One region of the Streptomyces sp. NPDC059166 genome, then DNA from elsewhere that is predicted to be linked to it. Evidence: riboswitches for the same ligand, from Rfam matches in the RefSeq annotation. Region 1 holds a riboswitch; each other region holds the start of a gene.
What was found. A riboswitch is a leader RNA that binds a small molecule or an ion and turns the genes downstream of it on or off. The one in region 1 is predicted to bind cyclic di-AMP.
Positions count from the first base shown of each region.

Region 2: linked by a shared signal. The riboswitch ahead of ACFXOA_RS30170 (C40 family peptidase) and the one ahead of ACFXOA_RS15930 (transglycosylase family protein) in region 1 are both predicted to bind cyclic di-AMP.
Region 3: linked by a shared signal. The riboswitch ahead of ACFXOA_RS25760 (M23 family metallopeptidase) and the one ahead of ACFXOA_RS15930 (transglycosylase family protein) in region 1 are both predicted to bind cyclic di-AMP.
Region 4: linked by a shared signal. The riboswitch ahead of ACFXOA_RS28455 (M23 family metallopeptidase) and the one ahead of ACFXOA_RS15930 (transglycosylase family protein) in region 1 are both predicted to bind cyclic di-AMP.

Region 1 covers NZ_JBHZCI010000018.1:63,139-70,153, forward strand. The annotation lists gene ACFXOA_RS15920 (cytochrome P450) at 1-999, opposite strand, end outside; gene ACFXOA_RS15925 (transglycosylase family protein) at 1,475-2,449, shown strand; cyclic di-AMP (ydaO/yuaA leader) riboswitch at 2,740-2,909, shown strand; gene ACFXOA_RS15930 (transglycosylase family protein) at 2,910-3,602, shown strand; gene eno (phosphopyruvate hydratase) at 3,972-5,258, shown strand; gene ACFXOA_RS15940 (septum formation initiator family protein) at 5,350-5,820, shown strand; gene ACFXOA_RS15945 (DUF501 domain-containing protein) at 5,891-6,433, shown strand; gene ACFXOA_RS15950 (exopolyphosphatase) at 6,471-7,015, shown strand, end outside.
Region 2 covers NZ_JBHZCI010000059.1:16,492-23,506, reverse strand. The annotation lists gene ACFXOA_RS30190 (8-amino-7-oxononanoate synthase) at 1-121, shown strand, start outside; gene ACFXOA_RS30185 (DUF397 domain-containing protein) at 114-260, opposite strand; gene ACFXOA_RS30180 (helix-turn-helix domain-containing protein) at 257-1,210, opposite strand; gene ACFXOA_RS30175 (ATP-binding protein) at 1,441-1,872, shown strand; gene ACFXOA_RS30170 (C40 family peptidase) at 2,176-2,646, opposite strand; cyclic di-AMP (ydaO/yuaA leader) riboswitch at 2,650-2,831, opposite strand; gene ACFXOA_RS30165 (hypothetical protein) at 3,190-3,498, opposite strand; gene ACFXOA_RS30160 (ABC transporter permease) at 3,882-4,880, opposite strand; gene ACFXOA_RS30155 (TetR/AcrR family transcriptional regulator) at 4,989-5,609, shown strand; gene ACFXOA_RS30150 (urease subunit gamma) at 5,749-6,051, shown strand; gene ACFXOA_RS30145 (urease subunit beta) at 6,066-6,377, shown strand; gene ACFXOA_RS30140 (urease subunit alpha) at 6,370-7,015, shown strand, end outside.
Region 3 covers NZ_JBHZCI010000039.1:39,710-46,724, reverse strand. The annotation lists gene ACFXOA_RS25775 (DNA topoisomerase (ATP-hydrolyzing) subunit A) at 1-505, opposite strand, end outside; gene ACFXOA_RS25770 (M16 family metallopeptidase) at 752-2,104, shown strand; gene ACFXOA_RS25765 (M16 family metallopeptidase) at 2,131-3,513, shown strand; cyclic di-AMP (ydaO/yuaA leader) riboswitch at 3,702-3,870, shown strand; gene ACFXOA_RS25760 (M23 family metallopeptidase) at 3,883-4,662, shown strand; gene ACFXOA_RS25755 (GntR family transcriptional regulator) at 4,925-5,629, shown strand; gene ACFXOA_RS25750 (HPr family phosphocarrier protein) at 5,812-6,093, opposite strand; gene ACFXOA_RS25745 (GNAT family N-acetyltransferase) at 6,255-7,015, shown strand, end outside.
Region 4 covers NZ_JBHZCI010000049.1:28,298-35,312, forward strand. The annotation lists gene ACFXOA_RS28450 (PP2C family protein-serine/threonine phosphatase) at 159-1,262, shown strand; cyclic di-AMP (ydaO/yuaA leader) riboswitch at 1,496-1,648, shown strand; gene ACFXOA_RS28455 (M23 family metallopeptidase) at 1,660-2,691, shown strand; gene ACFXOA_RS28460 (aldo/keto reductase) at 3,000-3,944, shown strand; gene ACFXOA_RS28465 (PrsW family intramembrane metalloprotease) at 4,107-5,552, opposite strand; gene trmB (tRNA (guanosine(46)-N7)-methyltransferase TrmB) at 5,655-6,566, opposite strand; gene lhgO (L-2-hydroxyglutarate oxidase) at 6,559-7,015, opposite strand, start outside.

The sequences.
Region 1 (7,015 bases):
AGGGAAGCGTTCCGGATCCCGGTCGGCGGCGGCGAGCACCACCAGGACGGGGTCCCCCTCGCGGATGGCTCGGCCGCCGATCTCGAGCGGCTCGGTGGCGTACCGCCAGGTGGCCAGCTCCACCGGGCCGTCGAAGCGCAGCAGTTCCTCCACGGCGCCGTCGAGAACCGCGCCGTCCCCCCGTTCCACCGCGTCCTGGAAGACGGCTCGTTGAGCCGGATCGCCGAAGAGCGCGTGGACGCTGTTGCCGATCAGGTTGATGGTCGTCTCGAAACCCGCGAAGAGGATCACGAAGGCCATCGCCGCCGCCTCGTTCTCCGTCAGGTGCTCACCGTGGTCGGACGCGCGGATGAGGTCCGAGATCAAGTCGTCCCCGAGGTCCGCCCGCTTCCGGTGGATCAGCTCGGTGAGGTACGTGCGGATCCTCTTGACCGAACGGGCGACTCCGCCCCGTGGGCCTCCGCCGTGGCGGATCATCATCCCGGCCCAGTCTCGGAAGTCGTCCTGGTCCTCGGGGGGAACGCCCAGCAGGTCGCAGATCGCGTAGATGGGGAGGGGGAAGGCGAAGTCGTGGATGAGGTCCGCGCTCCCCTTCTCGGCGAAGGCGTCGATGAGGGAGTCGGCCAGCTCCTGCACGCGCGGAGCGAACGCGGCGACCCGGCGCGGGGTGAACGCCTTGGACACGAGCCGCCGCAGCCGGGTGTGGTCGGGAGGGTCGATGTTGAGGAGATGGGTCATCAGGTTGGCGCTGCGTTCGCCGGGGATGCCGGTCCTGCTCTTCCCCCGCGCGTCCTGCGCGTGGTGTGCGGGATTCTTCGAGAGCCGGCTGTCCGCCAGGGCCTGGCGCGCATCCGCGTACCGGGTCACCAGCCAGGCCTCGACACCGCTGGGCAGCACCGTCCAGTGCACGGGGCTGTGCTCGCGGAGCCAGTCGTAGGCCGGGTACGGGTCGGTCGCGAACTCCCAGGTGAAGAGTTCGGGCTGCGGAGTGCGGTTCACCGGACGACAGTACCGGGCTCCGGCTCAGGCTTCCCTCCCCGCGCGGGGCTGTGACCGCCGTCCCGGCGCAGGCCGGCGACGGCCCCGGCGATCTCAGTATGCGGACGGCCTGGATCTCGCGCGCGGTGACGGTCGGTGCCGCGGAGAAGGGGCCGGTACCCTCCGCCGCCCGGACGCCCGACAGGCCCGCCGGGAGGGGCGGGTGACGCGGGCGACGCCGCCCCGGCGCCTTCCCGACCTGCGGATCGCCGTGGATGGGGCCGATCCGGGACGGCGTGGCGGTCTCGTCATGCGTGGACTGTGCACGCTTCCCGTGGAGTTCGGGACGCGCCTCCCCGCCGTCAGAAGTGACACTCTGTCAACTCTGTGACTTTCACGTGATCTCCGCTGCATCGACTTGTGACACACGTTCGAGTAGGGCTAGGTTCACCCCTCGACCCACCCGTCACATGTCAGTCACACGGAAGGCAATCCCATGGGCTCCGCGAACGGCAGACACCGTCGCCCTCGCCAGGCACCCGCGATCGTCGTCGCCGCAGGCGTCACGGGATCGGCCATCGCCATCCCCCTGCTCGGCGCGGGCGGCGCGCAGGCCGCCGAAGCGACCACCTGGGACAACGTCGCCGAGTGCGAGAGCGGCGGCATGTGGAGCGCCGACCTCGGCAACGGCTACTACGGCGGTCTGCAGCTCTCCCAGGAGACCTGGTCGGCCTACGGCGGTACGCAGTACGCCGCCCGGGCCGACCTCGCCAGCCGCTCGCAGCAGATCGCGGTCGCCGAGAAGGTGCTGGACGACAAGGGCCCGCAGGCGTGGGCCAGCTGCGCCGTGATCTCCGGGCTCGCGCTGGACGGCACGCTGCCCGGCGTGGATCCGGGCGACGAGCCGTCCGACGACTCCGCGGACAGCGCCGGGCCCTCCGAGGACCCCTCGGCCGAGGCCGGTGGCGCGGCGGACACCGCGGACGGCGACGACGCCTCCGCGGGGAAGGACGCCGCGGAGGGGAAGGCGTCCGCCGGCAAGGAGGACGCGAGCGGGAGCGAGAAGGGCGGCGAGTCCGCGGCCTCTCCCTCGGCCTCCCCCTCGGCGACGCCCTCGCCCGAGGACTCCCAGGCACCGAAGGGCGGGAAGCACCGGGGTGCCCCCGCGCCCGAGGAGGGCGCCGATTCGGCGCCCGGCACCGGACGCGACACCGCCCGCCACGCCTCGCGCGGCGACTCCGGCGCGCGTGAGGGCGCGGAGGACGCGGAGGGCACGTACACCGTCCGCGAGGGCGACAACCTGTGGGCGATCGCCGACGCGCAGGAGCTCCCCGGCGGGTGGCCGGCCCTCTACGAGGCCAACAAGGACGAGCTGGGTCCCGACCCGGACCTGATCCTCCCCGGCCAGAGCCTGGACCTGGGTGTCGGCGACAGTGCCCAGGACGCTTCGGCGGAGACCCCCGCCAACTGATCCAAAGCGTTGAAACACCCCGAAATCGGGGGCAGTTAAGAGGCCTATGTCCACTTATGCGTAAGTGAGACATGGGTCTCTTTGCGTCGGTCGGCGCGTCTCGGGCGTCCGGTCCGTCCGTATTGGCTCCGACCTGCGAAAACGATCCTTCGCGCCGCTTCGTTACGGGCTGATTGGTCGTTATGTCCATCTTTGAATGTGGGCGTTGCGTGTGATTACCGTCGGAGCCGCTCGCACCGCGGGCACCTTCGACCGTCACGCCGAATCCTGCCGTCGGTCGAGGGGTACCGACGCGTAAAGCGCCGTAGGCAGGAGCGGGGGACCCAGGTAGGTGCCGGACCCGGACGTCGAGAGACGGAGGGGGACGGCTAGGGGTGGAGCCGCCCGCGGGAGCGGGTGGCCGGGCAACTCACAGGCCCGAACCCGACAGCTCACCTCGTAGGCGTCGGTGAGGAGAACCATGCTGCTTTCCAGCACGGGCAAGCACCGTCGCCCGTCCAAGGCCGTTCGGATCGCGACCCTGGCCGGTGTCGCCGGTGCCGCCGTCGCCGTGCCGCTCATGGGCGCGACCAACGCCTCCGCCGCCTCCGTGGACACCTGGGACGCCGTCGCCCAGTGCGAGTCCGGTGGCAACTGGTCCATCAACACCGGCAACGGCTACTACGGCGGCCTGCAGTTCTCGGCGTCCAGCTGGGCCGCGGCCGGTGGTACGCAGTACGCCGCGCGCGCCGACCTGGCCACCAAGGACCAGCAGATCGCGGTCGCCGAGAAGCTGCTCGACATGCAGGGCCCGGGCGCCTGGTCCTGCGCCTCCGCCGGCGGCCTCACGAACGACGGTGTGGACCCGGGTGTCGACACCGGCTCCGCCAAGAACGGCGACACGGCCCCGAAGGCCGCGCCGGAGCGCAAGGCCGAGCAGCCCACCACGCGCAGCGAGAAGCGCACGGCCCCCGAGAAGACCGTCACCACCCCCAACGGCAAGAAGGTCGCCAAGGGTGACGGCGAGTACAAGGTGAAGGCCGGCGACACCCTCAGCAAGATCGCCGACGCGAAGAAGGTCAAGGGCGGCTGGAAGAAGCTGTTCAAGCTGAACGACGACATCGTCGAGAAGGCCGACCTGATCTTCCCGGGGCAGCAGCTCCACCTGAAGTAGTCGGAAGCAGCCCGGGGTCTTCCTCCTGCCCCGGAGGGCCCGGCCCGGCGTGCAGACCCCCCGCACGCCGGGCCGGGCCGTTCCGCACCCGCCGCGAGGGTGCGGGATCAGGGGCGCCGCGCACCCGGGAGCGCGGCCACCGCCCTCCCGGGAGCGGGCCACCGCTCACCCGTGGAGGCGAGCGTTCAACTGTTGTGGTTACTGTCCAGTAAGATTCTGGAGATTTGTCCGTAATGCAGGCCCTCGGGTCCTTTTTCGTCCCAGGGGACGGGCGGACGGCCGACGGAGCGGGCCGGGCCGGTTAGGCTCGTGACGCAAGGCCACAGTGACCCTGCCCAATCAGTGTCAGATCCCAGAAGGAGATGCCTCGTGCCGTCCATCGACGTCGTCGTAGCCAGGGAAATCCTCGACTCCCGGGGCAACCCCACGGTCGAGGTCGAGGTTGGCCTCGACGACGGCAGCACGGGACGTGCTGCTGTTCCGTCCGGAGCCTCCACCGGCGCGTTCGAGGCCATCGAGCTTCGCGACGGTGACCCCAACCGTTACCAGGGCAAGGGCGTCGAGAAGGCCGTCCTCGCCGTCATCGAGCAGATCGGCCCGGAGCTCGTCGGCTACGACGCCACCGAGCAGCGCCTCATCGACCAGGCGATGTTCGACCTGGACGCCACCGAGAACAAGGGCTCCCTCGGCGCCAACGCCATCCTCGGCGTCTCGCTGGCCGTGGCCCACGCCGCGTCCGAGGCCTCGGACCTCCCGCTCTTCCGCTACCTCGGCGGCCCGAACGCGCACCTGCTGCCCGTTCCGATGATGAACATCCTGAACGGCGGCTCGCACGCCGACTCCAACGTGGACATCCAGGAGTTCATGATCGCGCCGATCGGCGCCGAGTCCTTCTCCGAGGCCCTTCGCTGGGGCGCGGAGATCTACCACACCCTGAAGAAGGTCCTGAAGACCAAGGGCCTGTCCACCGGTCTCGGTGACGAGGGCGGCTTCGCCCCCAACCTCGAGTCCAACCGCGCCGCCCTCGACCTCATCATCGAGGCCGTCAAGGAGGCCGGTTACGTCCCGGGCCGCGACATCGCGCTCGCGCTCGACGTCGCCGCGTCCGAGTTCTACAAGGACGGCGTCTACGAGTTCGAGGGCAAGTCCCGCTCGGCCGCCGAGATGACCGAGTACTACGAGGAGCTCGTCTCCGCGTACCCGCTGGTCTCCATCGAGGACCCGCTGTACGAGGACGACTGGGCCGGCTGGAAGGTCATCACCGACAAGCTGGGCTCCAAGGTCCAGATCGTCGGCGACGACCTCTTCGTCACCAACCCGGAGCGCCTCGCCCGCGGCATCGAGGAGGGCTCGGCCAACGCCCTGCTCGTCAAGGTCAACCAGATCGGTTCGCTGACCGAGACCCTGGACGCCGTCGAGCTGGCGCAGCGCAACGGCTTCAAGTGCATGATGTCGCACCGCTCCGGTGAGACCGAGGACGTCACCATCGCCGACCTCGCCGTCGCCGTGAACTGCGGCCAGATCAAGACCGGCGCCCCGGCCCGCTCGGACCGCGTCGCCAAGTACAACCAGCTGCTGCGCATCGAGGAGATCCTCGACGACGCCGCCGTGTACGCCGGACGCTCGGCGTTCCCGCGGTTCCGCTTCGAGGGCTGACAGCCCGAGTCCGGGCACCAGCCTCCGTCCGTCCCCGCATCCGGTCCCGTACCGTGTGCGGGGACGGACGTGCGTGACGGGAGCGTGAGACATGGCCGGGAAGGACCGCGACCGGTTCTCCACCGCGACCAGGCTGCGCCTGCTCGGCGAGCAGACCGCGGCCCGTGTCTACCGGTCCCAGAACCGCCGTCAGGCGCGGCGTTCCCGGCTGACCGGCCGGGCCGCGTTCCTCGCCCTGATCGTCTGCTCCCTCGTCGTCGCCCTCGCGTATCCCATGCGCCAGTACGTCTCCCAGCGCGACCAGATCGCCGAGCAGGAGAGGCTCTCGCAGGAGGCCCGGCAGCGGACCGAGGAGCTGCGCGACGAGAAGGCGCGGCTCAAGGACGACGCGTACATCCGCCGTCTGGCGCGCCAGCACCTGCACTACGTGCTGCCCGGCGAGACCGGCTACACCGTGGTCGACCCGGACGCCGCCGAGGAGCGCCGGGGCGATCCGGGGGCGACGGGCCGCCCGTGGCACTCGAACCTCTGGGACGGCGTCGACAGCGCGGACCGCGAATGACGCGGGGCGCGCGCCGGGCCCGATCCCCGTACCGATTCATACAGTCCGACCGATGACATTCAAGGCAGGCATGGACACGCCCCCTCCGCAGACAGAACCCACCACGCCCACCGCAGCGGACATCGCCGCGTTCGAGCTCCAGCTCGGCCGTCCGCCGCGTGGTCTGCGCGCCATCGCGCACCGCTGCCCCTGCGGCAACCCGGACGTGGTCGAGACCCAGCCCCGCCTGGAGGACGGCACGCCGTTCCCGACGACGTACTACCTGACCTGCCCGCGTGCCGCGTCCGCGATCGGCACGCTGGAGGCCAACGGGGTCATGAAGGAGATGACCGAGCGGCTGACGACGGATCCGGAGCTGGCCGCCGCCTACCGTGCCGCGCACGAGGACTACCTCGCGCGCCGGGACGCGATCGAGGTCCTGGAGGGCTTCCCGAGCGCGGGGGGCATGCCCGACCGCGTGAAGTGCCTCCACGTCCTCGTCGGCCACTCCCTGGTCGCCGGCCCCGGGGTGAACCCGCTGGGCGACGAGGCGATCGCGATGCTGCCCGAGTGGTGGGCCAAGGGCCCCTGCGTCACGCCGTGCGGCGGCGACGCCGAGCCCGACGCGTCCTGACACCCGGCCGCGGTACCCGTACGAACACAGGAGCCCCATGACCCGCGTTGCCGCCGTCGACTGCGGTACCAACTCGATCCGTCTGCTCGTCGCCGACGTGGACCCCGCCACGGGGGACTTCGCCGAGCTCGACCGCCGGATGCGGATCGTCCGCCTCGGCCAGGGCGTCGACCGGACCGGACGGCTGGCCCCCGAGGCGCTCGAGCGCACCTTCGACGCCTGCCGGGAGTACGCGGCCGTCGTCAAGGAGCTGGGGGCCGAGCGGATCCGCTTCGTCGCCACCTCCGCCTCCCGGGACGCGGAGAACAGCGACGAGTTCGTCCGCGGTGTCCTGGACATCCTGGGTGTCGAGCCCGAGGTGGTCACCGGCGACCGGGAGGCTCAGCTCTCGTTCGACGGCGCCACCAAGGAGCTGCTGGGCGCCGACCACCTGGAGAAGCCGTACCTGGTGGTGGACATCGGCGGCGGCTCCACGGAGTTCGTCGTCGGTGACGACCGGGTGCGGGCCGCGCGGTCCGTGGACATCGGCTGCGTACGCATGACGGAGCGTCACCTCGTGGTGGACGGAGCCGTCGTGGACCC
Region 2 (7,015 bases), on a different contig from region 1:
GCCCTCGGTGCCGGACGGTGTCTCCCGGCTCAGGCTGACCGCGCGCGCGGATCTCACGGACGGGCAGGTGGGGTCGGCGGTGGAGACCCTCGTGGCGACCGCGCCCCTGCCGGTCAGCTGACCCGGGGGCCGTCCAGGCCGGCCAGGAAGACGGTCCATGCCGCGGCCGAGAAGCTCAGGGGCCGCAGGTCGGTGGCCTTCGAATCCCGTACGGCGAGCTGGTCGTCCTCGAGGCGTGCGGTCTCCACGCAGTTGTTCATCCCGGTACTCCGGCTGCTGCGGCGCCATTCGGGTGTGTGCTCTGCGGGACGGTAGGACATGGTGCCCCCCTCGGGCGTTCTTCGGGCTCCTCCCGACCGCCGCGGCCGATCCGGGCGATCAGGTCCAGTGAGCGCTCCGGCGACAGTGCGTGGGCCCGCATCGTGCGGAAGGCCGAGCTGTACGCCTCAAGGTCTTCTCTCCGCTCCAGGTAGAGGCTACTCGTCAGATGGTCAAGAACGACCACGTCCAGGTCGGAAGTGGTCTCAAAAGAGAAAATGACGAAAGGTCCCGACAGGCCGATATAGCTGCCCTTCTCGAACGGGAGTAACTGGAGTGTCACGTGGGGGAGTTGTGCGATCTCCGTAAGATGGCGCAATTGCTCTCTCATCACCCCGGGCCCGCCGACCTCCCGTCGCAGCACCGCCTCGTCGAGCACCGCGCTCAGCCGGAGGGGACGGGGCCCCATGAGGACGCCCTGCCGGGCGAGCCTCACCTCCACCAGGGAGTCGAGCTGTGCCGACGGCAGCCCGTCCAGGGAGGAACGGGTCACCGCCCGCGCGTAGTCGGCGGTCTGCAGCAGACCGGGCACCACCGAGGTCTCCAGCGTGCGGGCCGTGGAGGCCTGCGACTCCAGGCTGATGAAGTCCCGGTACTGCGGGGGGATGAGCCCGCGGTAGGCATGCCACCATCCGTTTCCGCCGCCGCCGGCGGAACCCGCCAGGGTCTGCAGCAGGGAGCGCAGCTGGCGGTCGTCCACCCCGTACACGTCCAGCAGCCTGGTCACGTCACGGGGGGTCACCCCGCTCGCCCCCGTCTCGATGCGGCTCACCTTCGACTGGTGCCAGCCCAGTAGGGCAGCGGCCTCCCGGCTCGTGAGTCCGGAGGTGTGGCGCAGGGCGCGCAGTTCCTCCCCGAGTTTGCGGCGGCGCACCGCGGGGCCGTTCCGCACGGCGGTCTCCTCCCGTTGTACGGAGGGCCGGCTCCGAGGGAACCGGCCTCAAAAGGGTCAGTGTCGCGCCAGCGCGCCGGTTCCGGGGCATAGTTCACCGTAATGGGCGACAGATATATGCATATCTTGGGGGATCGCCGTCATCGGGCGCGGTATCGGTGGCAGTCTGGCGCGAAGCACAGTCCAGGCCGACTCACATGTCGGTCCGGGTGGGAAGGGACGGCGTCGCCATGGCAGACCATCAGGAAGCAACCGTCACTCTGGCGAGCGATCCGGCCTCGGTCTCCGTGGCCCGCAGATACGTGGCCCGAGTACTCACCGAATGGGGACTGGCCGAGGAGGCGGACGCCGCCGACACCATCCGGCTGATCGTCTCGGAGCTCGCCACCAACGCCGTCCAGCACACCTTCGGCCAGTCACCCACCTTCACCGTGGGCCTCCGGCTCGACGAGGAGGGGCATTTCAGCCTCGGAGTGACGGACAGTCACCCGCGCCGCCCCCAACGGCTTCCGGCGGCCGTCCGGCAGGACAACGGGCGGGGCATGGTGATCATCCGGGCCCTGGCGAAGGAGTACGGCGGCCGACTCACCGTCACGCCCACGCCGGACGGGGGCAAGACGGTGGCGATCGCGCTTCCCTGGCCGGTACCGGCGCAGGCCTGATCCGCCGGCTCACACGCGCGGTCGCTCACGGTGCGCCCGGTCCCGCGGCGCCACCGCGCCCGGCTGCGGAGCCGCCCTGCCGCCCCCGCTGCGCGGCATCGCCCTGCCGGCCTCGGCGGTCGCGCTGCTCGCACTCGTCCGGTTCCCGGCCGTGGCGCGGCTGGTGGACCGGCCCGGGCCGTGGCTGCGCCGGCCGCGTGCCGCCGGGGCGTCGAGGGCGGCAGCGGCGCGGCGCTCACCCTGCCGGGGGTCCGGTCCTGGTGACCGGACCCCTGCCGCACCGGGCCGGAAGGGGCGAAAGGATCAGCGGACCCTCCCGTACCAGACGTTCGAGGCCCAGATCTTCTCCAGCCGGACCACGGCCCCCGTCTTCGGTGAGTGCCAGATCCTTCCGTCGCCCGCGTAGATGCCGACGTGGTAGACCCTGCGACCCGCGTGAAAGAAGACCAGGTCGCCGCGTTGCCGCTGCGACCTGGAGATATGACGGGTCTTGTTGTACTGCTGCTGGGCCGTGCGGGGGAGTTTCCTCCCGGCCTTCTTGAACGAGTAGAGAGTGAGCCCCGAACAGTCGAAGCGGTGGGGGCCGGTGGCTCCCCATCTGTACGGAGCACCCTTCTTGGAGGCCGCGATCTTCAGCGCGGTGGCCGAATGGGCGGCGGCCTCGGCTTCGTGCACGAATCCGGGGGCCATCATCGTGGTGCCCACGGCGAATGTGAGGACCGAGGCCGTGCCGACCCGGGCGAACAGAGACGGGACATGAACCTGCGCAGTCATGCGCAACCCTTCGTCAGCCGCCTGTGAAGGATGACCTGTCGGGTTCGGGCTGGCGAAGTTGCCCGGCCGCACGCTGCGGCTTCACCCCGAGGGTCGTCCGGTTGCCCGGCGACCCGTACTGCTCGGGTCCTCCACTCCTGCCGATCCACTCTGTCGACCAGTCATCCGGACGGCGGCAGGACTCGGCGTCCGCCCGGACCGCCCCGCCGCGGTGGCGGGGGCTCTTGTCGTCCCAGGGATCTTTACGCAAGGTCTGCCGGATTTTCTCTTCGAAGTGACGACATGTGAGGGTCGTCACGACTCGCCCGATCGGGTTGGCGCGGGTCTGCCGCGGGCTTCGGAGCCACGCCGGAGGCGCCGTGTACCAGCGATGGAAGGACGGATTCCGTTCAGAGCCCGCGCCCGTCGCGCAAGTTGGCCTGTCCCTCGGCCGGGGGACGTCCTACGCCGAACGAGCGGGGAAAACTCGTTCGGCCATCGGGCGTGTCGTGAGAAGGAGTACCGGCGCGGGACCCGGCGTCGGGAACAGCCGGTCCCGGATGCTCAGTCCGAGGGCGCCGGAGGTACGGCGACCCGGCCCGCCCGTCGCTCCCCGTCGAGCAGGCGCAGAGCCCGGGTCAGGGTCTCGGCGTGGATCTCCGACTCGCCTCGCTCGTGCATCAGCTTCAGTGCCTCCCGGAGGGCGGTGGCGTGAGAGACGAGGGCCTGTGCCGCGCGGAGCGCCCCGTACGTGTCGCCTCCCCTCGCCGGATTGATGCGGCCCAGCTGATCGACCGCCTCCAGGTAGCGGTCGATGAACTCGGCCTCGGCCCGGGTCAGGGCCGGGAGCGGTGGGAACGGGGAAGGGAGCATCTGGCGTTCACCTCGCGGAATGCGGCGGCCGGGACGGCGTGCTGCTCTCCGGACGTGGTGCACCGGTCCGAACGCCGGGACTGCCGGGGCGTCGAGCACGGTGTCCCGTTCGACGGCGGCACCGATCTCCACGGTGGTACAGCCCGTGTGACGGCCCGTAGGCCGTCAGCGGCGCGCGCTCACGCGCCGGCTCACGTGTGTGGATGCCGAGATCGGAGAGGCGGCCCCGCACCGGTTCGTCGGGAGAGAGTTGCTGGATGACTACCCGCGCGCCGGGCGCGGCATGTCGGGTCCCTGAGCCACCGCCGCGGGCGAGCGCCGGACGAGCAGGCCGTGCCCCGCCGCTGTGGCGCAGCACGGCCTCCTCGGGGTGCGGTGCGGGATCAGCCCGTCAGCGCCGGTGCGCTGACCCCGGTGCGGCGCTCCGTGCCTTCCGCCGTCGGCTCGGGGCGGACGCGTCCGCGGGCCAGGACGGCGGCCAGGCCGAGCAGCGCCCAGGTGGAGAGCACCGTGGTCGCCGTGCCCGCGGCGTTCCCGTCGAAGAACGCGACCGAACGCAGCAGTGAACCGCCCGCCCCCGGTGGCAGCCACTGGCCGAGCGCCCCGACCGGTTCGGGCAGCATCTCGGGCGCACTGGTGACACCGGAGAACGAGTTGCCCAGCAGCACCATCAGCAGGGCTCCCACGCCGATGCCCGGTGCGCCCATCAGCGCGGCGAGGCCCGCCACCGGCGCACCGATGGCGAGCACCGTCAGCCCGATCACGCCCGCCTCGGTCCACCAGTCACCGGTGAGCACCCCCAGCCAGCTGTCGGTCAGTCCGGTCGCGGCGATGCCGACCAGGGCCGCCCCGCCGACGAGTGCCACGACGCCGCGGACCCCGCGCAGCCCGAGCAGGGTCACGATCGCACCCGCGGCCACACCGGCGAGTGCGAGCGGCAGGATGCTGGCGCCGAGCGCGCTGCCGCGAGGGTCCGCCTCCGGTGCCGCGACGACGTCCGTGACCGGGACGGCGGTCCCGGGCGGTGCCGACGCCTTCACGGCCTCGGTCAGGAGCTGGGCGACGACCGGACCCGCCGCGGACGCGGTGAGCAGCCGCGGCCCGTTCCCCGTGATCACCACCGCGCCGTATACGACCCTCTCCTCGATCGCGGCGCGGGCGGCGGCGTCGTCCGTGTAGCGGTGGATCTCGAAGGCGCCGGGGCGCCGCTCGAGCCGCTGCTCCAGCTGATCGGCGGCCGGGGCCGCACCGGCGATGCCGACGGGCAGGTCGCGTGGCGCTGTCCGGGCCGCCGGCCAGGCGAAGGCCCAGAGCGCCAGGGTCACTGTCAGCGGGACGAGCAGGATGGCCGCCACCGCACGGCGGTTCGGTGCAGCTGGCATTGCGGACGCCTCGATTCAAAGAGAAGGATCGTTCGTTTTTATGGCGCCACCACTGTCACGCCGGGCCCGGGCGTTGTCAAGAAGGAACGTTCGTTTTATATTGGTCGCATGGCACGTGTATCCCAGGAGCACCTCGACGCCCGCCGCAGGCAGATCCTCACCGGTGCGGCGCGCTGCTTCGCCGGCAACGGCTTCCACGGCACCTCCATGCAGGACGTGCTGAAGGAGGTCGGCCTCTCGGCGGGCGCCGTCTACCGCTACTTCGCGGGCAAGGAGGAGCTGATCGCGGCCATCGCCGAGGAGGCCTTCGGCCGCATCCGCGGTGCCTTCGAGCGGGCGGCGGATCTCACGCCGCCGCCCGCCCCCGATGTGCTGCTGGGCAGGGTGCTGCGAGGCGCCCTGGAGGGGCAGATGTACGGACTCGAGCGCCGCGCCTGCGCCATGCTCGTCGTCCAGGTGTGGGCCGAGAGCATGCGCGACGAGAGCCTCGCGCGAGCGCTCGACGAAGGGTACGCGGGGATGCGCGCGGCATGGGTGAGGCTGGTCGAGGCGTACCGCGAGGCCGGTGCCATGAGCTCCGACGTGCCGGCCGGCGACGTCGCGCGCACCATGATCGCCGCCGCCCAGGGGTTCCTGGCGCAGGAGGCGCTGTTCGGGGGAGTGGGGCCCGAGGTGCTGGAGAACGGCTTGCGCGGCCTGATGTCCATCGATCCGCAAAAGATCAGTTAACGCGCCGGAAAAACTTCCGCCCTAACGTGCAATACCTGGTCGCGGAATCCTCTTCATCGTTCAACAGAGTGTTGAAGCCGGGATAGGGTCCCGCTGCGCCCGGGGCAGGTACCGGGCGGAACACGAAGAGGGTGGAAGCGTGCAACTGACTCCGCACGAACAGGAACGCCTGCTCATCCATGTGGCCGCCGACGTCGCGGAGAGGCGCCGGGCGCGTGGACTGAAGCTGAATCACCCCGAGGCGGTCGCACTGATCACCTCGCATCTCCTGGAAGGCGCGCGCGACGGCCGGACCGTGGCCGAACTCATGGCGTCGGGGCGGAAGATCCTCACCCGGGACGACGTCATGGAGGGCATCCCGGAGATGATCCACGACGTCCAGGTCGAGGCCACCTTCCCCGACGGCACCAAGCTCGTCACCGTCCACGAGCCGATCGTCTGACGGGGGAGCAGCCGATGATTCCCGGAGAGATCCTGTACGCGGAGGGTCCGGTGCCGCTCAACGAGGGGCGTCCCGTCACCCGCCTGACCGTGCTCAACGCCGCCGACCGGCCCGTCCAGGTCGGCTCGCACTACCACTTCGCCGAGGCCAACCCCGGCCTGGAATTCGACCGCCGGGCCGCCCGCGGCCTGCGCCTGAACATCGCCGCCGGTACCGCCGTGCGCTTCGAACCCGGTGTTCCCGTCGACGTCGAACTCGTCCCGCTCGCAGGCCTGCGCATCGTCCCCGGACTGCGCGGCGAGACCGGAGGTCCCCTCGATGCGTGAGCTCAGCCGCCCCGTGTACGCCGACCTGTTCGGGCCCACCAAGGGCGACCGCATCCGGCTCGCCGACACCGACCTCGTCGTGGAGATCGAGGAGGACCGGTCCGGCGGTCCCGGACACGCCGGTGACGAAGCGGTGTTCGGCGGGGGCAAGGTCATCCGGGAGTCGATGGGCCAGGCGCGCACCACCCGTGCCGAGGGCGCCCCCGACACGGTCATCACCGGCGCGGTCGTCCTCGACCACTGGGGGATCGTCAAGGCCGACATCGGCATCCGCGACGGACGCATCACCGGGATCGGCAAGGCCGGCAACCCGGACACGATGGACGGGGTCCACCCCGATCTCGTCATCGGACCCGAGACCGAGATCATCGTGGGCAACGGCAAGTTCCTCACCGCCGGAGCCATCGACGCCCACGTCCACTTCATCTCGCCGACCCTCATCGACCAGGCGCTCTCCTCCGGCATCACCACGCTCGTCGGAGGGGGGACGGGACCGGCCGAGGGCACCAAGGCCACCACGATCACCCCCGGCCCCTGGCATCTCGCCCGGATGTTCGAGGCGCTCGACGGGTACCCGGTCAACATCGGCCTCCTCGGCAAGGGCAACACCATGTCCCGAGAGGCGATGCACTCCCAGC
Region 3 (7,015 bases), on a different contig from region 1:
CGACGGGCTCCTGCTCCTGGCCGTCGTAGTTCGACTGGAAGTCGACGGTGTCCTCGTCGATCGACTCCGTCATCAGGGACGTGGCGTCGGCCATGCGGCACTCGGTGTACCGCATGGCGGCCGGCGGGTCGTCGTTGCCCAGGGAGCCGAAGTTGCCGTGCCCGTCGACCAGGGGCAGGCGCATGGAGAACGGCTGCGCCATGCGCACCAGCGCGTCGTAGATCGACGCGTCGCCGTGCGGGTGCAGCTTGCCCATCACCTCGCCGACGACCCGGGCGCACTTGACGTAGCCGCGGTCGGGGCGCAGCCCCATCTCGTGCATCTGGGACACGATCCGCCGGTGCACCGGCTTCATGCCGTCCCGGGCATCGGGCAGCGCCCGGGAGTAGATCACCGAGTACGCGTACTCGAGGAAGGAGCCCTGCATTTCGTCGACGACGTCGATGTCGAGGATCTTCTCCTCGAAGTCGTCCGGCGGCGGGGTTTTCGTGCTGCGGCGGGCCATCGCGGCTGCGACTCCTTCACAGATTCTGTCGGGCAACCTCAGGTTCTGACGCCGACCATTGTGGACCGCCCCGCCGACAACGCCGACCTCGACCCGTCCGTAGCGTGCCCCGGCGGCCCCCCGGACCCCCTGTTTACGGCAGCATCTACGACAACATTCACCCACCGGGAACTTCGCCAGGTGCCCGTGCGCTTGCTTAGAGTGGCAGGTCCGGCAGGAAATCCTGTACCGATCGAAGGGACGTACATGCCCATGGGTCACACGGCCACAGCCCAGGCCGGTTCCGGCGGTTTGACGGCGACCGAGCACCGCCTGGCCAACGGCCTGCGCGTGGTGCTCTCCGAGGACCATCTGACCCCCGTGGCCGCGGTCTGCCTCTGGTACGACGTCGGCAGCCGCCACGAGGTCAAGGGCCGCACGGGCCTGGCCCACCTCTTCGAGCACCTGATGTTCCAGGGCTCGGGCCAGGTCAAGGGGAACGGCCACTTCGAGCTGGTGCAGGGGGCCGGCGGCTCCCTGAACGGCACGACGAGCTTCGAACGCACCAATTACTTCGAGACGATGCCCACGCACCAGCTGGAGCTGGCCCTGTGGCTCGAGGCCGACCGCATGGGCTCGCTGCTCGCCGCGCTCGACGAGGAGTCCATGGAGAACCAGCGGGACGTGGTGAAGAACGAGCGCCGCCAGCGCTACGACAACGTCCCCTACGGCACGGCCTTCGAGAGGCTCACCGCCCTCGCCTACCCGGAGGGCCACCCGTACCATCACACGCCCATCGGCTCGATGGCCGACCTCGACGCGGCGACGCTCGAGGACGCGCAGGCGTTCTTCCGCACGTACTACGCGCCGAACAACGCGGTGCTCTCCGTGGTCGGCGACATCGATCCGGAACAGACGCTCGCCTGGATCGAGAAGTACTTCGGCTCCATCCCCTCCCACGACGGGAAGCAGCCCCCGCGCGACGGCACACTGCCCGGCATCATCGGCGAGCAGCTGCGCGAGGTCGTCCGCGAGGAGGTCCCCGCGCGTGCGCTCATGGCCGCCTACCGGCTGCCGCACGACGGCACCCGCGAGTGCGACGCGGCGGACCTCGCGCTGACGGTGCTCGGCGGCGGCGAGTCGTCCCGTCTGCACAACCGCCTGGTCCGACGCGACCGTACGGCGGTCGCCGCCGGCTTCGGGCTGCTCCGGCTGGCCGGGGCGCCCTCGCTGGGCTGGCTGGACGTCAAGACCTCCGGTGGTGTCGAGGTGCCGCAGATCGAGGCGGCCGTCGACGAGGAGCTCGCGCGCTTCGCCGAGGAGGGGCCGACTCCCGAGGAGATGGAGCGCGCCCAGGCGCAGTTGGAGCGGGAGTGGCTCGACAGGCTCGGTACGGTCGCCGGCCGCGCCGACGAACTGTGCCGCTACGCGGTCCTGTTCGGCGACCCTCAGCTCGCCCTGACCGCGGTCGGCCGGGTCCTCGATGTGACCGCCGACGAGGTCAGGGCCGCGGCCCGGGCGCACCTGCGCCCCGACAACCGTGCGGTCCTGGTCTACGAGCCGGTGGAACCGGCGGACGAGACGGACGGCGGCGACGCGCACGAGGGGGCCGACAAGTGACCGACGCAGCCGTGACTGGAGTAGCGATGGAGTACCACCCGCAGCCGACCGCAGGCGAGGCGAGGCCCTGGGCCTTCCCCGCACCCGAGCGAGGCGCCCTGCCCAACGGGCTGACGGTGCTGCGCTGCCACCGCCCCGGCCAGCAGGTCGTCGCCGTGGAGATCTTCCTCGACGCGCCGCTGGACGCCGAGCCCGAGGGGCTGGACGGCGTGGCCACGATCATGGCCAGGGCGCTGTCCGAGGGCACGGACAAGCGTTCCGCCGAGGAGTTCGCCGCGGAGCTGGAGCGGTGCGGGGCGACGCTCGACGCGCACGCCGACCACCCGGGTGTCCGCGTCTCCCTGGAGGTCCCGGTCTCGCGGCTGGCCAAGGCGCTCGGCCTGGTCGCCGAGGCGCTGCGGGCTCCCGCCTTCGCGGAGAGCGAGGTCGAGCGTCTGGTGGTCAACCGTCTCGACGAGATCCCCCACGAGCAGGCCAACCCCGCCCGACGGGCCGCGAAGCAGCTCTCCAAGGAGCTCTTCCCCGCCACCGCGCGGATGTCGCGCCCCCGCCAGGGCACCGAGGAGACCGTCCGGCGGATCGACGCAGCCGCCGTGCGTGCCTTCTACGAGGCGCACATCCGCCCCGCCACGGCGACGGCGGTCGTCGTCGGCGACCTCACCGGAGTGGACCTCGACGGACTGCTCGCCGAAACCCTCGGCGACTGGTCGGGCAACCCCGGCCAGGCGCGGCCGGTCCCGCCGATCACCGCGGACGACACCGGTCGAGTGGTCATCGTGGACCGTCCGGGAGCCGTGCAGACGCAGTTGCTGATCGGCCGGATCGGCGCGGACCGGCACGACAGCGTCTGGCCGGCCCAGGTCCTCGGCACCTACTGCCTCGGCGGCACGCTCACCTCGCGGCTGGACCGCGTCCTGCGGGAGGAGAAGGGCTACACCTACGGCGTCCGCGCGTTCGGGCAGGTGCTGCGCTCCACGGCCCCCGGCACGGCGTCAGGGGGGACCGGTGCCGCGATGCTCGCCATCAGCGGTTCGGTGGACACCGAGTCCACCGGCCCCGCGCTGGACGACCTCTGGAAGGTCCTGCGCACGCTCGCGGCCGAGGGGCTGACCGACGCCGAGCGTGAGACGGCCGTGCAGAACCTCGTGGGTGTCGCACCGCTGAAGTACGAGACGGCGGCCTCCGTCGCGGGGACGCTCGCCGATCAGGTCGAGCAGCACCTCCCGGACGACTACCAGGCGGAGCTGTACGCGCGGCTGGCCGCGACAGGCACCGTCGAGGCGACGGCCGCCGTGGTCAACGCGTTCCCGGTCGACCGACTGGTCACGGTCCTGGTCGGGGACGCCGCGCAGATCGCCGAGCCCGTGAAGGCGCTCGGCATCGGCGAGGTGTCGGTCGTCAGCGGCTGATCCAGGCCACAGAGGGAACCCCGGCGGTCGCGACCGCCGGGGTTCCGTCATTTGTCCGACTTGATGAGGAACATTGCCTTTGTCCTGTGGGATGTCCGACAAAGGCCCCTTTCCGTTTGGAGCGGTGAGGCCGTTCGCTCTAGCGTCGGGCCGGCTGTCCGCCGGACGAAAGCCGCAACCGCGGCGACGGGCAGCCATCGCCGAGTCCCCGTCAGGCGCGAGCCTGGGGAGCCGGGGACCCATGAAGTCCCTGGGGTGAATCGGACGCCCGTACCTCGCACGAGGTCCGGGTGCCCGTAGGAGACCTTCCTGCTCCGAACCCGTCAGCTAACCCGGTAGGCGAGAAGGAAGGAAAGGACCAGCCCCTCCATGGCGTTCATCCGTGCCACCGGGAAGCACCGTGCCCCGAACCGCCTGACGCGCAAGGGTGCCGAGGTCGCGGGTATCGCGGCCCTGGCCACCGCGGGTGTCATCGGCGCCACCGCCTCCCCGGCCCTCGCCGCGGACGCGGAGGCCGCCCCCGCCTCGACCGGTCTCACCCAGACCGTCGCTCTCGACACCTCCCTCGCCGCCCAGATCCAGGCGCAGGCCGAGGCCCAGCGCCACCAGGCCGAGGCCGCCGCCAAGGCGAAGGCCGAGGCGAAGGCGAAGGCCGAGGCCGAGCGCAAGGCGGAAGCCCGTGCCGAGAAGGCGCGTGAGGAGAAGGCCCGCGCGGCGCGCGCCGCCGAGCGTGCCCGGCTCAACGCCTTCCACCTCCCGGTCGCCGGGTCCCACGTGACCACCGGCTACAAGTCCGGCGGTTCGCTCTGGTCCTCCGGCAGCCACTCCGGCGTGGACTTCCAGGCGGCCTCCGGCACCTCCGTCGTCGCCGTCGGCGCGGGCACGGTCGTCGAGGCGGGCTGGGGCGGCGCCTACGGCAACAACATCGTGCTCCGGATGAAGGACGGCACGTACACCCAGTACGGCCACCTGTCCTCCATCGGCGTCTCCGTCGGCCAGAGCGTCGGCTCCGGGGAGCAGATCGGCCTCTCCGGCTCGACCGGCAACTCCACCGGGCCGCACCTGCACTTCGAGGCCCGCACCACCCCCGACTACGGCTCGGACATGGACCCCGTCGCCTACCTCCGCGCCCACGGCGTCCAGGTCTGACGCACCCTCCGCGCACCGCATCCGCCCGAGGCCCCCGCACCTGGTCCCGGGTTCCGGCGGGAATCCCCCTGGAACCCGGGCGTGCGGGGGCCTTCGCGGTGCCTTGTGGTGCCCCCCGCCGAAGCCTTGTCCGAACTGCGTTCTGGCCAAAAGATATCCCTGGATTCCGTCCCGCCATCGGAAATTCCCGCCGGTTGCAATAGAGTCACAGAACAGGCGTCGATCGGCCGCGTTTCGCGGGGATTAAGGCGGAGGTTCGGACATGCGCATTCCCGCGCATTCGGTATGCACGGCGATCCGTGACGACATCGTCTCCGGTGTCTACGAGCGCGGCAGCCGCCTCACCGAGGAGGTGCTCGCGCGTCGCTACGGCGTCTCCCGGGTCCCTGTGCGCGAGGCGCTGCGCACCCTGGAGTCCGAGGGGTTCGTCGTCACGCGGCGGCACGCCGGCGCGTGCGTCGCGGAGCCCACGGAGCAGGAGGCCGCCGACCTCCTGGAGATCCGGATGCTCCTGGAGCCCCTCGGTGCCGCGCGGGCTGCCCAGCGCCGCAGCGATGCCCACCTCAAGGTGCTCCGCGGCCTGGTCAGACTGGGGCAGGAGCGGGTGCGCCGGGGCGAGGGCGAGGATCTGCGCTCGCTGGGGAGCTGGTTCCACGAGACGCTGGCCCAGGCCTCGGGCAGTCCCGCCCTGATCGCGCTGCTGACCCAGCTCAGGCACAAGATCGCCTGGATGTACGCCGTCGAGCAGCCGGTCCGTCCCGCGGACTCCTGGGCCGAGCACGGGGCCCTGGTGGACGCCGTGGCCCGCCGTGACAGCGAGCGGGCCAGGGCCATCGCCACGCAGCACGCGGAGCGGGCCACCGCCGCCCATCGCCTGCGGCGTACGGAAAGGCGGGGCACCCCGGAGGCGGCCCCCGGGGTGAGAACTTCGCAACACCCCGTAAACATCGCCGGTGCCCGTCATTAACAATGGGGCCGTATACAAAGAGAGTTATTGCCTGAGGGCTTTATTTCTGCTGCCCTGGAACGGAAATTCCAAGGCGATGTCCGAATTTACTTCCAGGTCCTCAGGAAGCTGAAAAAGCCGCGGCCCCCCGATGGGGTGCCGCGGCTTCTCCGCAGAGCGGTTCCGGATGGGAACGGCTGGAATCAGACGGTCTCCGGGAGCTCGTCGAGCCCCTCGGCGACCAGCTTCGCCAGACGGTCCAGGGCGACCTCGGCGTCGTCCGCCTCGGAGGCGAGCACGATCTCCTCGCCGCCCTGGGCGCCGAGACCGAGAACCGCGAGCATGGAGGCGGCGTTCACCGGGTTGCCGTCGGCCTTGGCGATCGTCACGGGGACGCCGGACGCCGTGGCGGCACGGACGAAGATGGAAGCGGGGCGGGCGTGCAGGCCCTCGGCCCAACCGACGTTGACGCGGCGCTCAGCCATGGTTCTGCCCTTCACGTATCAATGGGTTGTCTAGACCAGTGTCTCATGTGGCGCGCACTGCTGTGCCCGGCGTCGCCGCCGGCCCGCACACCGCCCGCGGGCCCCAGCGTGCCCCCGCCTCGGACCTGCCGCGACCGGTGCGCCGGCCGTAGGCTTTGGTCATGGAGCCCACTGGGGAGCAGAGTCCGCACCACGCGTACCCCGACCACTGGGAGGCGGACGTGGTGCTCCGCGACGGTGGCACCGCCCGCATCCGGCCCATCACCACGGACGACGCCGACCGGCTGGTCAGCTTCTACGAGCAGGTGTCCGACGAGTCGAAGTACTACCGCTTCTTCGCCCCGTACCCGCGCCTCTCCGCCCGGGACGTGCGCCGCTTCACCCATCACGACTACGTCGACCGGGTGGGGCTGGCCGTGACGGTCGGCGGGGAGTTCATCGCCACCGTCCGGTACGACCGGATCGACGGCCAGGGCAGACCGGCCTCCGCGCCCGCGGACGAGGCCGAGGTCGCCTTCCTCGTCCAGGACGCGCACCAGGGCCGCGGAGTGGCGTCGGCCCTCCTCGAACACATCGCGGCGGTCGCGAGGGAGCGCGGCATCCGCCGTTTCGCCGCCGAGGTACTGCCCGCCAACAACAAGATGATCAAGGTGTTCCGGGACGCGGGCTTCACCCAGCGGCGAAGCTTCGAGGACGGATCCGTGCACCTCACGCTCGGCATCGAACCCACCGCCGAGTCGCTCGCCGTCCAGAGGGCCCGCGAGCAGCGCGCCGAAGCACGTTCCGTGCAGCGTCTGCTGGCCCCCGGCTCCGTGGCCGTCGTCGGCGTCGGCCGCGCTCCCGGCGGCGTCGGAAGGACGGTGCTGCGCAATCTGCTCGGCGCGGGTTTCACCGGACGCGCCTACGCGGTGAACACGTCGTT
Region 4 (7,015 bases), on a different contig from region 1:
CTCCCTTCGGCCCACAGGGCCACGCCGCACGGCGAGGCTCCGGCGGGACCGGGTGGGGCGCGGTACCGTCCGCAGCCGTGGGCGGACCGGGCAGGAGTACACAGGTGGGGAAGCAGGAGCTGCGCCGCGGCGGATCCGGCGGGGGCACGCGTTCGCGGATGTTCGTGCGCTATCTCCCGGCGCTGATGATCTGTGTGGGGGTGGTCTTCGACCTGGTGACGCCCACCAGGGTGTCGGCCGTCCCCCTCTTCGCCGCCGCCCCGCTGATCGCGGCACCGTTCTTCTCGATGGCCTCGACCGTCCGGACCGGCGTGGCCGCGTTCCTGGTGGTGCTCGCCATCCGCCTCTCGGACGGCCGTATCGCCGAGGTGGTGCCGATCACCGATCTGCTCACGGTGTTCACGGTGTCCGTGCTCTCGCTCCTCATCAACCGGGTGGTACGCCGCGGCAACGAGCAGCTGGCCTCGGCCAGGGTGATCGCCGAGACCGCGATGAGGGCGGTGCTCCCGGTGCCGGACGACCGGATCGGCGGGCTGCTGGTGGCGGCCCGTTACGAGGCCGCCCAGGCCGACGAGTTCGTCGGCGGCGACCTCTTCGCCGTGGCGGACACCCCGTACGGGGTGCGTCTGGTGGTCGGTGACGTCCGGGGGAAGGGGCTGGACTCCGTGGCGGCGGTGGCCGTCGTCATCGGCGCCTTCCGGGAGGCAGCCGAGCAGGAGCTGTCGCTGGAGGGTGTCGTCCAGAGGCTGGAGCGGGCGCTGGCCAGGGAGGGGTCGCGGCGTGGCGGCCTCGACTCCATGGAAGGGTTCGTCACCGCCGTCCTCGCGGAGGTGCCGGCCGGTTCGGACATCCTGCGGGTCGTCAACCGGGGGCATCCGGAGCCGATCGTGCTGCACGCGGACGGGGCACTCGACGTGCTCGCGCCGACCGTGCCCGCCCTGCCGCTCGGGATGGGCCTGGACACGGGACCCGACCGCTCGGACGAGTGGACGCTCCCGGCCGGGGCGACGTTCCTGGCGTTCACCGACGGGCTGTCGGAGGCGCGGGACGCGAACGGGGTCTTCTACGATCCGGCGGCCCGGCTGCGTGGCCGGCTCTTCCCGGGGCCGGACGAGATGCTGTCGGCGCTCACCGACGACGTACGGCTGCACACCGGAGGACGGTCGACGGACGACCTCGCGCTCCTCGCGGTCGGACGCCCTTCCCGCGGGCAGTCGGCCCGGCGGACGACGGTGAAGATCGTGGGGCGGGGCGGTGAATGAGCGGTCGCGACGTTCGGTAGTCGCAGGACCCCGCTCCGCATAACATTTGACGAACCGTCAGAAACCGGTGGCCGGATCAGGGGCGCTCAACTCGCCCGGTTGCGCCTGATTGATCCGTTGAAGTCCAGGCCGAAGCCTTCAGAGATCTGCCGGAACGGCTTGGAATCAAAGCCTGGTGTCTATTAACGTTCGATAACGCAGCGCGGTTGTACCTGCCGTCGCAAGAGGCGGCACCGTGCGCAGCGCCGAATTCCGCAAGGGAACCGGGGAACCACCTACATGGGGTGAATCGGACACCTGTGTCTCGAGAGAGGCGAAGGGGTCCGTAGGAGACCTTCCTGCTCCGAACCCGTCAGCTAACCCGGTAGGCGAGAAGGAAGGAAAGGAGAGCGCCCACGTGGCGTCGAATCAGCCTGCCCCCGAGGCTCCGTCAACCTTCGGCTTCGGTGAACCGGACAGGCCGGGAGAGGAATGGAACCCCACCGAGGAGTCCATCCGTCCCGTACGCGGCCGTCATCGCGTGGCCAAGCAGCGCGGTCTCGCCCGTAGCTCCACCGTCCTCGGGGTCGGTGTCATCGCGGCTGTCGGCGCGGGGGGCATGGCCACCGCGCAGAGCAAGCCGCCGGTCTCCATCTCTCTTCCCGATTCCATCGCCGACAACCTTCCTGACGTCAAGTCCCTGCCCGGCGTAGGCGCGTTCATGGGTGACGGCTCCGGCGCGGACCAGCAGACGGCCGCCCTGGGATCTCCGCTCACGACCGCGGGAATCACCGAGGCCGAGGCCGAGCAGGGTGCCACCGACGCGGGCGAGGCGCTGCGCGCCCGCATCCTCCAGCAGGCCGAGCAGCAGCAGGCCGGCGCCGATGCCGAGGCCAAGGCCGCGGAGGAGCAGGCCGCCGCCGAAGCGGCCGCGGCACAGGCGGCGAAGCAGCAGAGCGCTGCGGAGAAGGAGGCCGCCGCCAAGAAGAAGGCGGCCGAGGAAGCGGCGAAGAAGAAGGCGGAGGCCGAGCGCCTTGCCAAGCTCGCCGCGAGCTACGCCATTCCGACCTCGTCGTACACGATCACCTCGACCTTCGGCCAGGCCGGTTCGATGTGGTCCTCGGGCCATCACACCGGGCTGGACTTCGCGGCCCCCACGGGCACGCCGGTCAAGGCCGTGCACAGCGGGACGGTCAAGTCGGCCGGCTGGTCCGGCTCGTACGGTTACCGCACGGTCCTGGAGCTCGAGGACGGCACGGAGGTCTGGTACTGCCACCAGTCGTCGATGGACGTCACCGCCGGACAGAAGGTCACCACCGGCGAGACCATCGGCCGGGTCGGAGCCACGGGCAACGTGACGGGGCCCCACCTCCACCTGGAGATCCACACGCCGGACGGCACGGGCATCGACCCGATGGGCTGGCTGCAGAGCAAGGGTCTCTCGATCTGATCCAGACGCCGGTATCCGGCGCTTCGAAACCCCGGCGGTCCTGACGCACAACCCCCCGACGTCAGGGCCGTCGGTCTGTCCGGGGCGGTGCGGGCGCGGGCGGTCGGTGGGCGGGCCCGTCGGGCTTCCCGGCTTCGGGCTCTTCGGGCTCACGAGTCCGGGCTTTCGGCTCCGGGCTTACGGCTTCCCGGGCGGGGGCGCGCGGCAGTCGGGGAAGACGGCGCCGGCCGGGACTGTGGCGGCAAGGACACCGGCACGGACGCCGGTGAAGTGGAATACGAGGCTCCCCTGATCTGTTGTCGCCTTCCATGACTTCTCTTCGCACGCTCGGATCATCCGACCTCAAGGTCTTCCCCCTCGCCCTCGGCGGCAACGTGTTCGGCTGGACGGCCGACGAGCGGACGTCGTTCGCGGTGCTCGACGAGTACGTGTCGGCCGGCGGCAACTTCATCGACACAGCGGATTCCTACTCCGCCTGGGTCCCCGGCAACGAGGGCGGTGAGTCGGAGACCCTGATCGGCAAGTGGCTCGCGGCCCGCTCCCGTCGCGACGATGTCGTCATCGCCACCAAGGTCGGCGCACACCCCGCGTACAAGGGCCTCTCGCCCGCCACCATCAAGGCGGCGGCCGAGTCCTCGCTGCGCCGGCTGGGCACGGACCACATCGACCTCTACTACACGCACTTCGACGACGAGACGGTCCCCGTCGAGGAGATCATCACCGCGCTCGACCAGTTGGTGAAGGCCGGGACGGTCCGGGAGATCGCCGCCTCCAACATCAGCCCCGAGCGGCTGCGTGCCTCCCTGGACTTCTCCGAGCGGGAGGGCCTGGCACGCTACGTGGCGCTGCAGCCGCACTACAACCTCGTCTCGCGCGACACCTACGAAGGCGCTCTCCAGGATGTGGCTGCGGGCGCGGGGCTCGCCGCGGTCCCGTACTTCGCACTCGCCTCAGGGTTCCTCACCGGCAAGTACCGCCCGGGTACCCAGGTCGACAGCGCCCGTGCCGAGGGCGCCGGCAAGCACCTGGAGACCGAGCGCGGCCGCAAGGTGCTGGCGGTCCTCGACAAGGTCGCCCAGGAGCACGGCGCGGAGATCGCGACGGTCGCCCTGGCCTGGCTGGCGTCCAGGCCCACCGTCGCCGCACCGATCGCCTCCGCGCGGACCGTCGGCCAGCTGCCCGCCCTGACGGCCGTGGCCGGGCTCCGGCTGACCGAGGCCGAACGTGCCGAACTGGACGCGGCATCGGCCTGACCCGGCCGGGCACCCGAGGTCCGCAGGCCACGTGAGGTCCCGCCGCCCCGGAGCCCTCCGGGCACCTCAGGCCTCCGTGTGCATCAGGCCTCCGTGCACCTCAGGCCTCCGGGCACCTGAGGCCCCCCGGGAGATCTGAGCCGTCATCCGGTCACCGGGGTCTCAGGCGGGTGGTGTCCGCCGGCCGCCGTCGTCCAGGTACGGGTTGTAGCCCCCGTAGTGCCGGTGAGGGGCGGGGAGCGGCCGCGGATGCGCGCCTTCCGGGGTGAACTGCCGGGGAAGCGGCGGAGCGGGTGGGGCCCCTCGCAGCCGCCCGGTCGCTCGTGCGGCGTAGGTCAGGGCGGGGCCGGCGACGTCCCGGCGATGCCAGAGGTGGTGCAGCAACTCCTGCTCACGGAGGGCGAAGTCGGGGCCCGCACCGTCGTGGCGGGCCCTGCGCCGCAGCATGGCCAGCGAGGTGGCGAAGGATTCGTACTCCGCGACGGTACGCGCCGCCGCCTTGCCCCGGGCGCGGTCGGGGTGGCCGTTCCAGTGCCGGGCCATGTCCCTGGCCATGCCCCGGGCGCGCATCGAGGCCAGCGCGAGGGGCTCGGCGGGGGTCAGCCAGCCCGCCGCGGCGTAGACGGGCAACTCGGTGGAGAGGACGCGCAGCTCCCGCTGGCGCGACCAGACAGCCAGCCAGGTCACCAGGGCGAAGCACGGCACCATGAACACGCCGTACACCACGTAGAAGCCGTACCGGCCGAAGGACGAGGAGCCGTTCCACAGGGCGTGCATGCCGATCGCGCAGGCGAGCCCGAGGACCGGCAGGACGATCCGGCGCACCCGGTGCCGGGGCCCGCCCGGTGCGGCGATCCCGAAGCCGATGCCGGAGAGCACCGTGAACAAGGGGTGCGCGAAGGGCGACATCACCACGCGGACGAAGAACGTCCCCACCGTCAGCGAGGCGAAGCCGGTGGTCCCGAGCTGCTGGTCCTCCCCGAAGGCATTGCCCAGGTAGAGGATGTTCTCGGTGAAGGCGAAGCCGGTCGCGGTGAAGCCGGCGATCACCACCCCGTCGACGATGCCGGCGAACTGCCGTCTCCGGAAGAGGAAGATCAGCAGGATCGCGACGGCTTTGGCGCTCTCCTCGACGACGGGGGCGACGACCGTGGCCCCCAGGGTGTCGGCGCTCGCGGGGTCGGCCGTGGCCGTCGCTATCCAGCGGGTCGCGAAGGAGTTGGCGATGATCGCCACGAGCGCCGCGGCGCACGCACCCCAGGCGAAGGCGAACAGCAGGTTCCGCCAGGGACCCGGTTCGACCCGGTCGAGCCAGCGGAACGCCGACATCAGCAGCGGTACGGGCAGCACGGCCAGTCCCAGCCCCACCAGGAACCCCTCGGTCCCCGTCTGCTGACGGACCAGGGCCAGGATCACGAGACCGCACAACGCGAGCACCGTGATCAGCGCGCCGGCGCGGAACGCCTTGCTGCGCCAGACCATGCCGACCCGGCGGGGCCGGTATCGCCACTGGCCTCGCTCCGGGACGGCCCCCAGGAACTCGTCGAGCTGCTGCTCCTCGAGAACCGGGACGGCCGGCTGCTCATGCTGCACGGACCCCTCGGACACCTGACGACCCTAACGAGGATCACCGACAACCCGCCACGGTGCACCGGCCGGGGGCACCCCGTCCGACCGGATCCCGCCCTGCTCGCGGTCGGCGGAGGCCGGTCAGCGGCGGGTGAACAGCACGTCGTGCACGACGTGTCCCTTGTCCAGCCCCTGGCCCTCGAAACGGGTCAGCGGCCGGAACGCGGGCCGGGGCGCGTAGCCGCCGTCGGTCCGGGTGTTCTCGAACCTGGGGTGAGCCGTGAGGACTTCGAGCATCTGCTCGGCGTACGGCTCCCAGTCGGTCGCGCAGTGGAGGACGGCTCCGGGCTTCATCCGCCCCGCGACCAGGTCGAGGAACTCCGGCTGGATCAGCCGTCGCTTGTGGTGGCGCTTCTTCGGCCACGGGTCGGGGAAGTAGACGCGGAGGCCTTCCAGCGCCTCGGGCTCCAGCATCTCGCGGAGCAGGATGATCGCGTCACCGTTGGCGACACGGACGTTGGACAGACCCGCACGGTCCGCGAGGCCCAGCAGGTTTCCCTGGCCCGGCGTGTGCACATCGACGGCGAGGATGCCGGTGTCCGGGTCGTCCGCCGCCATCTGGGCGGTCGCCTCGCCCATGCCGAAGCCGATCTCCAGGACCACCGGGAGCCCGTCGAAGAGCGTCGGCAGGTCGAGGACGCCGCGTCCGTCGATGTCGAGGCCCCACTTCGGCCACAGCCGCTGGAGCGCGTCCTCCTGGCCGGCCGTGACCCTGCTGCGGCGCGGCTGGAAGCTGCGGATCCGGCGCTCGTGGTGCGAGCCCGCCGGGTCGGCGGCCGGGCCGCCGGGGAACCGGGGCTCCTGGCGCAGCCGGCGCTGGCGCTCGAACGACGCGGCACGCCGCTCCGCCGCGTCGGCGTCCGCCTCCGCGTCTGTGAGCGGCGTGGTGCCGGATGCGGTCTCCGGGGCCACGGGGGTCGTCTCCGGCATCGCGGGGGACGCCTCCGGGGCGGGGCCGGGCGTCTCGGGGGTGGGGTTCGCAGGCTCAGACACAATGCCCCGATTCTACGGCGGGCGGTGTCCATCCCGTCGCCCGTGCCCGCAGCAGGGCCCGGCGTGCCACCTCCCTCCCGATGGGAAGCGACGCGGTCGCCGCGGGCGACGGGGCGTTCAGGACGTGCACGGTGTGCGGGGCGTCCCGGATCAGGAAGTCGTCGACCAGCGTGCCGTCGCGGAGGACCGCCTGCGCCCGCACCCCGGCCGGTGACGGCCGGAGATCCGCCTCGGTCACCTCGGGCAGCAGCCGCTGGACGGCCCGGGTGAAAGCGGACTTGGAGAGGGATCTGCGCACCTCGCCCGCGCCGTACCTCCAGTGCCGCCGGGCGATGTGCCAGGAACCGGGCCACGCCAGGGTGGCGGCGAGCTCACGCGGGTGGACGTCCGTACGGTGGTACCCCTCGCGGGCCAGCGCCGGCACCGCGTTCGGCCCGACGTGCACGGTG